4 regions of the Streptomyces sp. NPDC092045 genome follow, and region 3 is predicted to be linked to each of the others. Evidence: riboswitches for the same ligand, from Rfam matches in the RefSeq annotation. Region 3 holds a riboswitch; each other region holds the start of a gene.
What was found. A riboswitch is a leader RNA that binds a small molecule or an ion and turns the genes downstream of it on or off. The one in region 3 is predicted to bind cobalamin.
Positions count from the first base shown of each region.

Region 1: it holds a riboswitch for cobalamin, as region 3 does, so the genes downstream of both, ACIQKA_RS23535 (cobalamin biosynthesis protein) here and ACIQKA_RS13450 (ABC transporter substrate-binding protein) in region 3, are expected to answer to the same signal.
Region 2: it holds a riboswitch for cobalamin, as region 3 does, so the genes downstream of both, cobN (cobaltochelatase subunit CobN) here and ACIQKA_RS13450 (ABC transporter substrate-binding protein) in region 3, are expected to answer to the same signal.
Region 4: it holds a riboswitch for cobalamin, as region 3 does, so the genes downstream of both, ACIQKA_RS13755 (ribonucleoside-diphosphate reductase subunit alpha) here and ACIQKA_RS13450 (ABC transporter substrate-binding protein) in region 3, are expected to answer to the same signal.

Region 1 is NZ_JBIVSC010000011.1:52,855-55,042, reverse strand. It holds gene ACIQKA_RS23540 (cobyric acid synthase) at 1-33, opposite strand, end outside; gene ACIQKA_RS23535 (cobalamin biosynthesis protein) at 30-1,001, opposite strand; cobalamin riboswitch at 1,036-1,167, opposite strand; gene ACIQKA_RS23530 (hypothetical protein) at 1,483-1,704, opposite strand; gene ACIQKA_RS23525 (anion permease) at 1,717-2,188, opposite strand, start outside.
Region 2 is NZ_JBIVSC010000005.1:92,636-94,823, forward strand. It holds gene cobN (cobaltochelatase subunit CobN) at 1-842, opposite strand, end outside; cobalamin riboswitch at 882-1,016, opposite strand; gene ACIQKA_RS16245 (cobalamin biosynthesis protein CobG) at 1,227-2,188, shown strand, end outside.
Region 3 is NZ_JBIVSC010000003.1:725,349-727,536, reverse strand. It holds gene ACIQKA_RS13460 (TetR family transcriptional regulator) at 1-202, shown strand, start outside; gene ACIQKA_RS13455 (cold shock domain-containing protein) at 447-653, shown strand; cobalamin riboswitch at 750-875, shown strand; gene ACIQKA_RS13450 (ABC transporter substrate-binding protein) at 931-2,010, shown strand; gene ACIQKA_RS13445 (FecCD family ABC transporter permease) at 2,007-2,188, shown strand, end outside.
Region 4 is NZ_JBIVSC010000004.1:62,337-64,524, forward strand. It holds gene ACIQKA_RS13755 (ribonucleoside-diphosphate reductase subunit alpha) at 1-1,260, opposite strand, end outside; cobalamin riboswitch at 1,390-1,530, opposite strand; gene ACIQKA_RS13760 (GNAT family N-acetyltransferase) at 1,580-2,089, opposite strand; gene mctP (monocarboxylate uptake permease MctP) at 2,171-2,188, opposite strand, start outside.

The DNA of each region.
Region 1 (2,188 bases), on a different contig from region 3:
GACCAGCAGGCCCCCGCCCCTCCCGCCCCTCATGCGCTCCTCCGCTTCCCGCGCTTCACCGCGCCGGCGATCAGACGGCCGCCCACGCAGGCGGCCAGGGTCAGTGCGGTCACCCGGCGCGAGAGCGCCACCGCCCGTTCGATGTCCGCCACCTCGACGGCCCGCCCCTCCCCGTTCAGGACCGGCCGGTGCTCGACGCGCCCGCCGTACGAGAGGGTGCCCCCGAGCCGTACGCCCAACGCGCCCGCGAAGGAGGCCTCGACCGGGCCCGCGTTGGGGCTCGGGTGCTTCGGCGCGTCCGCCCGCCAGGCCCGCACGGCTCCGCGCGGGTTCCCGCCGGCGGCGGTGGCGAGCACGGCCGTCAGGCGCGCGCCCGGCCAGCCGGCCAGGTCGTCGAGGCGGGCCGAGGCCCAGCCGAAGCGGCGGTACCGGGCGGACCTGTGGCCGACCATCGCGTCCAGGGTGTTGACCGCCCGGAAGCCGACCAGCCCCGGCACGCCCGCGACCGCGCCCCAGAACAGGGCGCCGACCACGGCGTCCGAGGTGTTCTCGGCGACCGACTCGACGACCGCGCGGGCCATCGCGGGACCGTCCAGGGACTGCGGGTCGCGCCCGCACAGGTGGGGCAGCCGTTCGCGGGCCACCTCCAGGTCCCCGGCGGCCAGCGCCCCGCCGATCGCGCGGGCCTCCCGGCCCAGGGTCGTCCCGCCGACGACGGCCCACACGGAGGCGGCGGTCAGCGCGGCGGCGGCGGCCGGCCGGTCCCGCACGGCCCGGGCGGCGAGGGCGCCGAGGGCGGCGGTGGAACCGGCGCAGACGGCGGTGTGCAGGGCGCCCCAGCCGCGGTGGTCGTGGTGGAGGCGCCGCTCGACGGCGGCGGCGGCCCGGCCGAACGCGGCGACGGGGTGGCCCCGGCGGGGGTCGCCGAGGAGCAGGTCGACGGCGAGGCCCGCGGCCGCTCCGTACGCGAAGACACCGGTGGCTCTGCTGCGGCCGGGCATGGCGCTATGTCCTCACTCAGGGTCCGCGCCCTGGATCGACGTGACCGGCGGCGAGAGTTCCTGACTCCCGGACCCTCGGATCCGGTCACAGTGGCGGGACCGCGCCGGATTCGCACCGGACTTCCTCTGCTGCCGCCGTAATGGCCTCGGCAGTCCACCACGCCCCGAGAACGGGCGTCAACCCAGCCTTGACCTGCGGCGGCGCACTGTGCGGAGCACCACAGGAAAGGGGCCGGGGGGGGGGGGCCCCCCCCGGGGGGCGGCCCCCCCCCCGGGGGGGGGGGCCCCCCCCCCCCCACCCCCCACCACCGGACCCCCCCCCCCCCCCCCCCCCCTCGGGCAGACCCCTTGGACCCGCGAGGCCCGGCCCGCCCCCCCCCCCGCCGCCCCCCGCCCCCCGCCCCCCCCCCCCCCCCGCCCGGGGGGCCGGCCCCCCCCCCCCCCCCCCCCCCCCCCCCCCCGGCCGGTGGAGCGGGGACCGTCAGACGACGATCAGGTAGATGCCGTACGCCACGGCGGCCAGGCACAGCCCGAAGCAGGCGTAGGCGCCGGTGCGGGCCAGGGCGGCGGAGCCTCCCCGGGCCGCGGCCCCCTCCTGCTTGGTGAGGCCGACGATGCCGAGGCTGAAGAGGCCCACCAGGGCGACGGTGGCCACGAGGCTGACGCCGAAGACGGAGCCGAGGGCTGCCCAGTCGATCTTCATGTGGTTCTTTCCTTAGACCTTCGCGGCCGGGGCCGGGGGAGCGGTCGGGTCGGTGGGGGCCGGGGCGAGGATGGTCGCCTTGAGGTCCTCGTCGGTGACGGCGGCCACGGAGCCGGCCGGCGGCGGGGTGACGGCCGCGATGGCGGTGGTCACCACGCCCGCGGGCTCGGCGCCGGGGGCGTCGAGGTCGTCGGCCGTGACGTTGTGGTGGTCGACCGGCTTGCGGCGGGAGAGCGCCCAGATGACGGCCGAGCCGGTCACGAGGAGGACCGCGACGGCGGCGATGCCCCAGGGGCCCTGCTTGGTGAGGAACTCGGCGCCGGCGCCGACCAGGCCCGCGGCGGGCAGGGTCAGGCCCCAGGCGACGAACATCCGGGTCGCGGTCGACCAGCGGACGACGCCGCCCTTGCGGCCGAGGCCGGCGCCCATCACGGCACCCGAGCAGGACTGGGTGGTGGAGAGGGAGAAGCCGAGGTGCGAGGAG
Region 2 (2,188 bases), on a different contig from region 3:
CCGTCGAACTCGGGGACCGCGACCTGGCTGGCGGCGTCCAGCGGGGAGAGGCCCTCGTCGTTCTCCTCCCACGCGGACCGCGAGCCGGTCAGGCAGAGGGCCTGGAGGATCGGCACGTCGAGCGCGGCGAGCGCGCCCGCGTCCCAGGCCTCCTCGTCGCCGCCGGCCTGCGCCTCGGCGGGCTTGGTGCCGCCCGCCGCGAGGACGGTGGTGACGATGGCGTCGGCGGTGCGGAGGGTGTCGAGCAGCTCCGGCTCGGGGGCGCGCAGGGAGGCCACGTACAGCGGGAGGGCGCGGGCTCCGGCGTCCTCGATCGCCTCGCACAGGGCGTCCACGAAGCCGGTGTTGCCGCTCATGTGGTGGGCGCGGTAGTAGAGCACGGCGATCGTCGGGCCCTCGGTGGCCTTCGGCGTGCGCTCCAGCGGGCCCCAGGTCGGGGCGGCGGCCGGGGCCTCGAAGCCGTGGCCGGTGAGCAGGACGGTGTCGGAGAGGAAGCGGGCGAGCTGCTCCAGGTTGGCGGGGCCGCCGTGCGCCAGGTAGGCGTGCGCCTCGGTGGCGACGCCGACGGGCACGGTGGACGCCTCCATGAGCTGCGCGTCGGGCGCCTGTTCGCCGCTGAGCACGACGACCGGCTTCCCGGCGGCGCGGATCGCGTCGAGCCCGTCCTGCCAGGAGCGGAGGCCGCCGAGGAGCCGGACGACGACGAGTTCGGCGCCGTCGAGGAGCCCGTCGAGGTCGGCGAGCGGGAGCCGGGACGGGTTGGCGAACCGGTACTCCACCGGTCCGCCGGCCGCGCGGGCACTGAGCAGGTCGGTGTCGGAGTGCGACAGCAGCAGAAGCATGGCGAGCGCAGGCCTTCCTCGGGGTTGTCCGCGCCCCGGGTGGTCGTGTGGACGGCAGGAGTTCCTGACTCACCGGCCCGGAGGTGCCGGGCCGGCTCACAGTGGCGGGACCGCGCCGGAATCTCACCGGGCTTCCTCCCCGGGGTCCTGGGACCCCATGCCGCTTGCATCCTAGATCGTGAACTCCGGACGCCGGAGGGAGCGGGAGGGTCGGGCGGATCACACCGGAGCGGGGCCGGGGCGTGCCGGCTCACACCCGTCCGGCTCGTGGAAAGCCGATCCCCGTGCCCCCGCCTGCTCCCGGGGAGCCGGTCCCCGTGCCCCCGCCGCGGCACCCGGAGTCAGGCCGGTCACACCCCGCCGGCCGCCGGTTTTCCCGTGGGTATGCTCGCCGCCATGCCGCCCGTCCCGACCCCGAAGCCCGCCCCCGGCGCACCCCGTGTGCGGGAGCGCGGCGACGCCTGCCCCGGGGCGCTGCGGCTGCACTCCGCCGACGACGGGCACCTGGCCCGACTGCGGCTGCCCGCAGGAAGGTTGACGGCACGTCAGGTGGAGGTCCTGGCGGACGCCGCCGAGGCCCTGGGGGACGGGCGGATCAGCGTCACCTCGCGCGGGAACGCCGAGCTGCGCGGCCTCGCGGACGGCTGCGGGGCGGAGCTCGCGGCGCTCCTGGCGGAGGCGGGCCTGCTGCCCTCGGCCACCCACGAGCGCGTCCGCAACATCGTGGCCTCCCCGGCCGCGGGCCTCGACGGACTCGGCGCGGCCGACGTGCAGTTGTGGGCCCGCGAGCTGGACGAACGGCTCTGCGCCGCGCCCTGGGCCGCCGCGCTCTCGGGCCGTTTCCTCTTCGTCCTGGACGACGGCCGCGGCGACGTCACCGGCCTCGGCGGGGATGTGACCTTGGTCGCAGTGGACCCCCGCACCGCGCTCCTGCACCTGGGCGGCCGGGCCGTGCGCGTCGCCGCCGCCGACGCGCCCCGCGCCGCCCTCGCCGCCGCCCACGTCTTCCTCTCCGCCGCCCGCGCGGCCGGCACCGGCGTCTGGCGCGTGCGGGAGCTGCCGGAGGGCTCCGGGCCCGACGTACGAGACGTACGAGACGTGCGCGACGTACGAGACGCAAGGCGCGACGGACGAGAGGCGCTCGCCGCGGAAGAGGTGTCCGAGCCGGTCCTGCCGCAGGGGCCGCCGCCCGCCCCCGGCCCCCTCGGGCCCGCCGCCCTCCACGTGCTCGCCCCCCTCGGCCGCCTCACCGCCGCCCAGCTCCGCGCCCTGCTGCCCGCCGACGAGGTCCGGCTCACCCCCTGGCGCGGAGCCGTAGTCGTCGGAGCCGGACCCGACCGGGCGCC
Region 3 (2,188 bases):
CTTCGGCACGGCCATGGCGATGCTCCACACGTACGCGACCGAGGCCTGGCCCGAGGTGGACGAGGAGTCGCGCGGGCTCGCCGTCGAGACGGTCGTCCGGCTCACCGTCAGCCACATCGTCCAGCCGGTGGCCCCGCCCGCCGAGACGGCGGCGCGCATCGCCAGGATCACGGCGAGGATCTCGTACCCCGGAGGCCGCTGAGGAGCGCCCCGCCCGCTCCGGAAGGCGCCGGACACACGACGAGGCCCGGTGTCGAACACGGGGGATCTCCGACACCGGACCTCTGTTGAATATTCTACGAGATGCCCGGGAGTGCTCGCGCACCGCCGCCCGCCGACGGGCGAAGCGCGGACGGACGGGGTACACCTCCCCTGAGACGCGGACACGGCCGGACCCGGCCGGGACACCCCTCGCCCGCGTCGCCGACGCCGAGGAGGAGGCAGCCGTGGAAGGCAGGAGCAAAGGGTTCGTGCGGTCCTTCAACCGTCTCGGGGGATACGGGTTCGTCGTCCCCGTCGGCTCCCGGGACCAGGTCTGGTTCAGCGCGGAGGACATCGAGGACGAGAGCGGGACCGTCTCGGAGGGGCAGCAGGTCTCCTTCGTCCTGGTCCTCGGGGACGGCCGCTTCGAGGCCAGGCAGCTGCGCGTCTGACGCCCACCGCGCCCCCGGGCACGTCCCCGGGCCGGTGGTACTGTGCCGGGGCCAGTCGCACCTTTGTACGCGCCCGAACGGGTGCGTGCACGGGTCAGGGAATCCGGTGCGAGACCGGAACTGACGCGCAGCGGTGAGGGCGACGGGCGGAGCATCGGCCACTGGGCGGCGACGACGGCCCGGGAAGGCGCCCCGTCCGGACGACCCCGAGTCCGAAGACCTGCTGGCGGCCCCGGCGCACGCCCGCCCGGGGAGCACCGTACGACAGGCTCCGCGCATGAGCCGTGGCCGCAGAGGAAGTCCCGTGCCGCTCGCACACCCCGTCCGCTCCGCCGTGCCGTTCCTGACCGGAGTCCTGCTCCTGACCGCGACCGGCTGCGGCGCGGGGACCACCCCCGCGTCCGACCGGCCCGCCGGGAAGCCGAAGAACGGGTATCCCGTCGTCCTCGACGACAACTGCGGACGGCCCGTCCGCGTCGAGCGCGCGCCGGAGCGGGCCGTCGCCCTCGACCAGGGCGCGGCGGAGATCATGCTCTCCCTCGGCCTCGCCGACCGCATGGTGGGCACCGGCACCTGGACGGACCCCGTCCTCAAGGGCCTGGAGAAGGAGAACGCCGAGGTCCCGCGCCTCGCCGACCGCTACCCCTCCTTCGAGAAGGTCCTCGACGCCGAACCCGACTTCGCCGCCGCCTCCTTCACGTACACCCTCGGCAAGGGCGGGGTGGCGGCCCGCGAGCGGTTCGAGAAGCTCGGCGTCCCCACCTACCTCTCGCCCACCGACTGCGTCGGCAAGGACAACAGCGGCGACGGCGACGGCGTCCGCGTCCGACCGCTCACCATGGAGACGGTCTACGGCGAGATCCGCGACCTGGCCCGGATCTTCGCGGTCCCGGAGCGCGGCGAGAAGCTCGTCGCCGAGCTCAAGGCCCGCGTGACGAAGGCCACTTCGGGCGGGGACTTCAAGGACGCCACCGTCCTCTACTGGTTCGCCAACGCCGAGGCGCCCTACATGGCGGGCTGCTGCGGCGCCCCCGGCATCGTCTCCCGCGAGCTGGGCGCGAAGAACGTCTTCGACGACACCAGGGAGGAGTGGCCCCAGATCAACTGGGAGACCGTCGCCGACCGCGACCCCGACGTCCTCGTCATCGGCGACCTCACCCGCCGCTCGCAGTCGGCCGAGAGCGCCGCCGAGAAGATCGAGTTCCTGGAGTCCGACCCGGTCACCCGCAGCATGACGGCGGTCGAGAACAAGCGGTACGTGCTGCTCAGCGGCCAGGCGCTCAACCCCACGATCCGCACCGTCGAGGCCGTCGAGAAGGTGGCGGCGGCGCTCCGCTCGTACGGCCTCGCCAAGTGACCCCCACGGCCGTGAAGCCGTCCCCGGCGCGCGCGGGAGCCGCGGTCCCGCTGTGGACGGCGGCCGGACTCGCCCTCCTGGCCGCGTCGGTCGCCGCGGCGATCACCATCGGCCCGGCCCGCATCGGCGTCGCCGACGTCTGGGCGACGGTCGCCGCCCACCTCGGCGGCGGCGCCCC
Region 4 (2,188 bases), on a different contig from region 3:
GGCCGTCCGGTTCGAGGCGTCCTTGAAGGTCATCCAGCCGTTGCCGGTCTGGGCCAGGGTCCGCATCATCCGGCCGTACAGGTCGCGGGCCGGCATCGTCTTGCGGGCCAGGCCGGCCGCCTCGGCCCTGCGGTAGGCGGCGTCGAACTCCTCGCCCCACAGGTCGACGAGCTCGGGCACGTCCGAGGGGGAGAACAGCGACCACTCGGCGTCGGCGTTCACGCGGCGCATGAACTCGTCCGGGATCCAGTGCGCCAGGTTCAGGTTGTGCGTGCGGCGCTGGTCCTCGCCCGTGTTGTCGCGGAGCTCCAGGAACTCCTCGATGTCCGCGTGCCAGGTCTCCAGGTAGACGGCGGCGGCGCCCTTGCGGCGGCCGCCCTGGTTCACGGCGGCGACGGAGGCGTCCAGGGTCTTCAGGAACGGCACGATGCCGTTGGAGTGCCCGTTGGTGCCCCGGATCAGCGAACCGCGGGCGCGGATGCGGGAGTACGAGAGGCCGATGCCACCCGCGTGCTTCGAGAGGCGCGCGACCTGGTGGTAGCGGTCGTAGATGGAGTCCAGCTCGTCCTGCGGGGAGTCCAGGAGGTAGCAGGAGGACATCTGCGGGTGGCGGGTGCCGGAGTTGAAGAGCGTGGGGGAGGACGGCAGGTAGTCCAGCCGGCTCATCAGGCGGTACAGCGCGGCCACTTCGTCGAGCGCGCGGACGCTCTCGTCCTCGGCCAGGCCGCAGGCGACGCGCAGCATGAAGTGCTGCGGGGTCTCGATCACCTTGCGGGTGATCGGGTGGCGCAGCAGGTAGCGCGAGTAGAGGGTGCGCAGGCCGAAGTAGCCGAAGCGGTCGTCGCCGGCGCGGTCGATCGTGGCGTCGAGGCGGTCGGCGTGCAGCGCGACGAACTCGGCGGTGCGGTCGGCGATCAGGCCCTCGCGGTGGCCGACGGCGACCGAGGAGGAGAAGTCGACCGAGCCCTGGGAGGCGGCCTCGTCCGCGATGGTGACGGTGAGGAGCCGGGCGGCGAGCCGGGAGTACGCCGGGTCCTCGGCGATCAGGCCGGCGGCCGCCTCGGTGGCCAGCTCGCGCAGCTCCGCCTCGTCCGCGGCGGAGCTGCGGCCGCGGAGCGCGGCGGCGGCGACCCTGCCGGGGTCGGTGTCGGGGAGATCGGCGGTGAGGTCGGTCAGGGTCCGCAGCAGTACGGTCCCGGGGCCGTCGCTCTCGACCGCGGAAGCCTCGGCCGAAGCCGGATCGGCGGGCGCGATGGTCACGTGGGGGCTCTCCCTCGCTCGGCTCGGGGCCTCGGCGGGGGAGGGCGGACGGGCGGGCGTCCAGGCGTGACGCGCCGCGTCCACCGGCCCACTCCGCGAGGCCCGGACGTCTGTGGCACCCGGAACGGAAGGACCGGGTGCGCTGTCGGCAGGTGTTCGGACTCACCCCGGACGAAACCGCACGAAGCACACCGTTGCGGGACAGTTCCGGATTCGCGCCGGATTCCCCTGCGTCGACAGCGAGGACGAGCATACATGTGGGGGGCGCCGCTCATGGCACCCCCCACATGTTGTGTCGCCCCCTGGAAGGGACTTGGGCTCAGAACTCCAGGGAGTAGGTGCGCAGAGAGTGATCGGGGGAGGGCTCCCAGTCCCGGTGCGGGGTGCGGACGAAGCCCGTCCGCTCGTAGATCCGGTGCGCCGCGATCATCTCCGCGCCCGTCGAGAGCACGATCCGGGCGCACCCCGGGAGGGCCCGCGCCCGGTCGACACAGGCCCGTACGAGGGCCTCCCCGACGCCCCGGCCGCGGGCCTCCCGGGCGACCGCGAGCATCCGGAACTCGGCCTCGCCGGCCACCGCGATGTCGGCCCACGGGGTGCCGCCCCGGGCGAAGGTCACCCCGCCGACGATCCGCCCCGCCGCGTCCCCGGTGTCCTCCGCGACGAGGACCTCGCTCTCGCGGGCCCGCCGCTCCGTGTCCCGCAGCACGGCCAGGTAGGAGTCCTCGGCACCGTACTTCAGCAGTCCGTCGTCCAGATAGGTGCGCCCGGTCAGTTCGCCGAGCACCTCGTACTCCTCGGGCCGTACCGCCCTGATCGTGAAGTCCATGGGGGAAGTGTGCACACCGGGGACGCGCCGGGGCCCGGGGCCTCCTGGTGGAGGTCCCGGGCCCTTTCGGCGCTGCCGGTGTCAGTGGGTGGGCGTGGT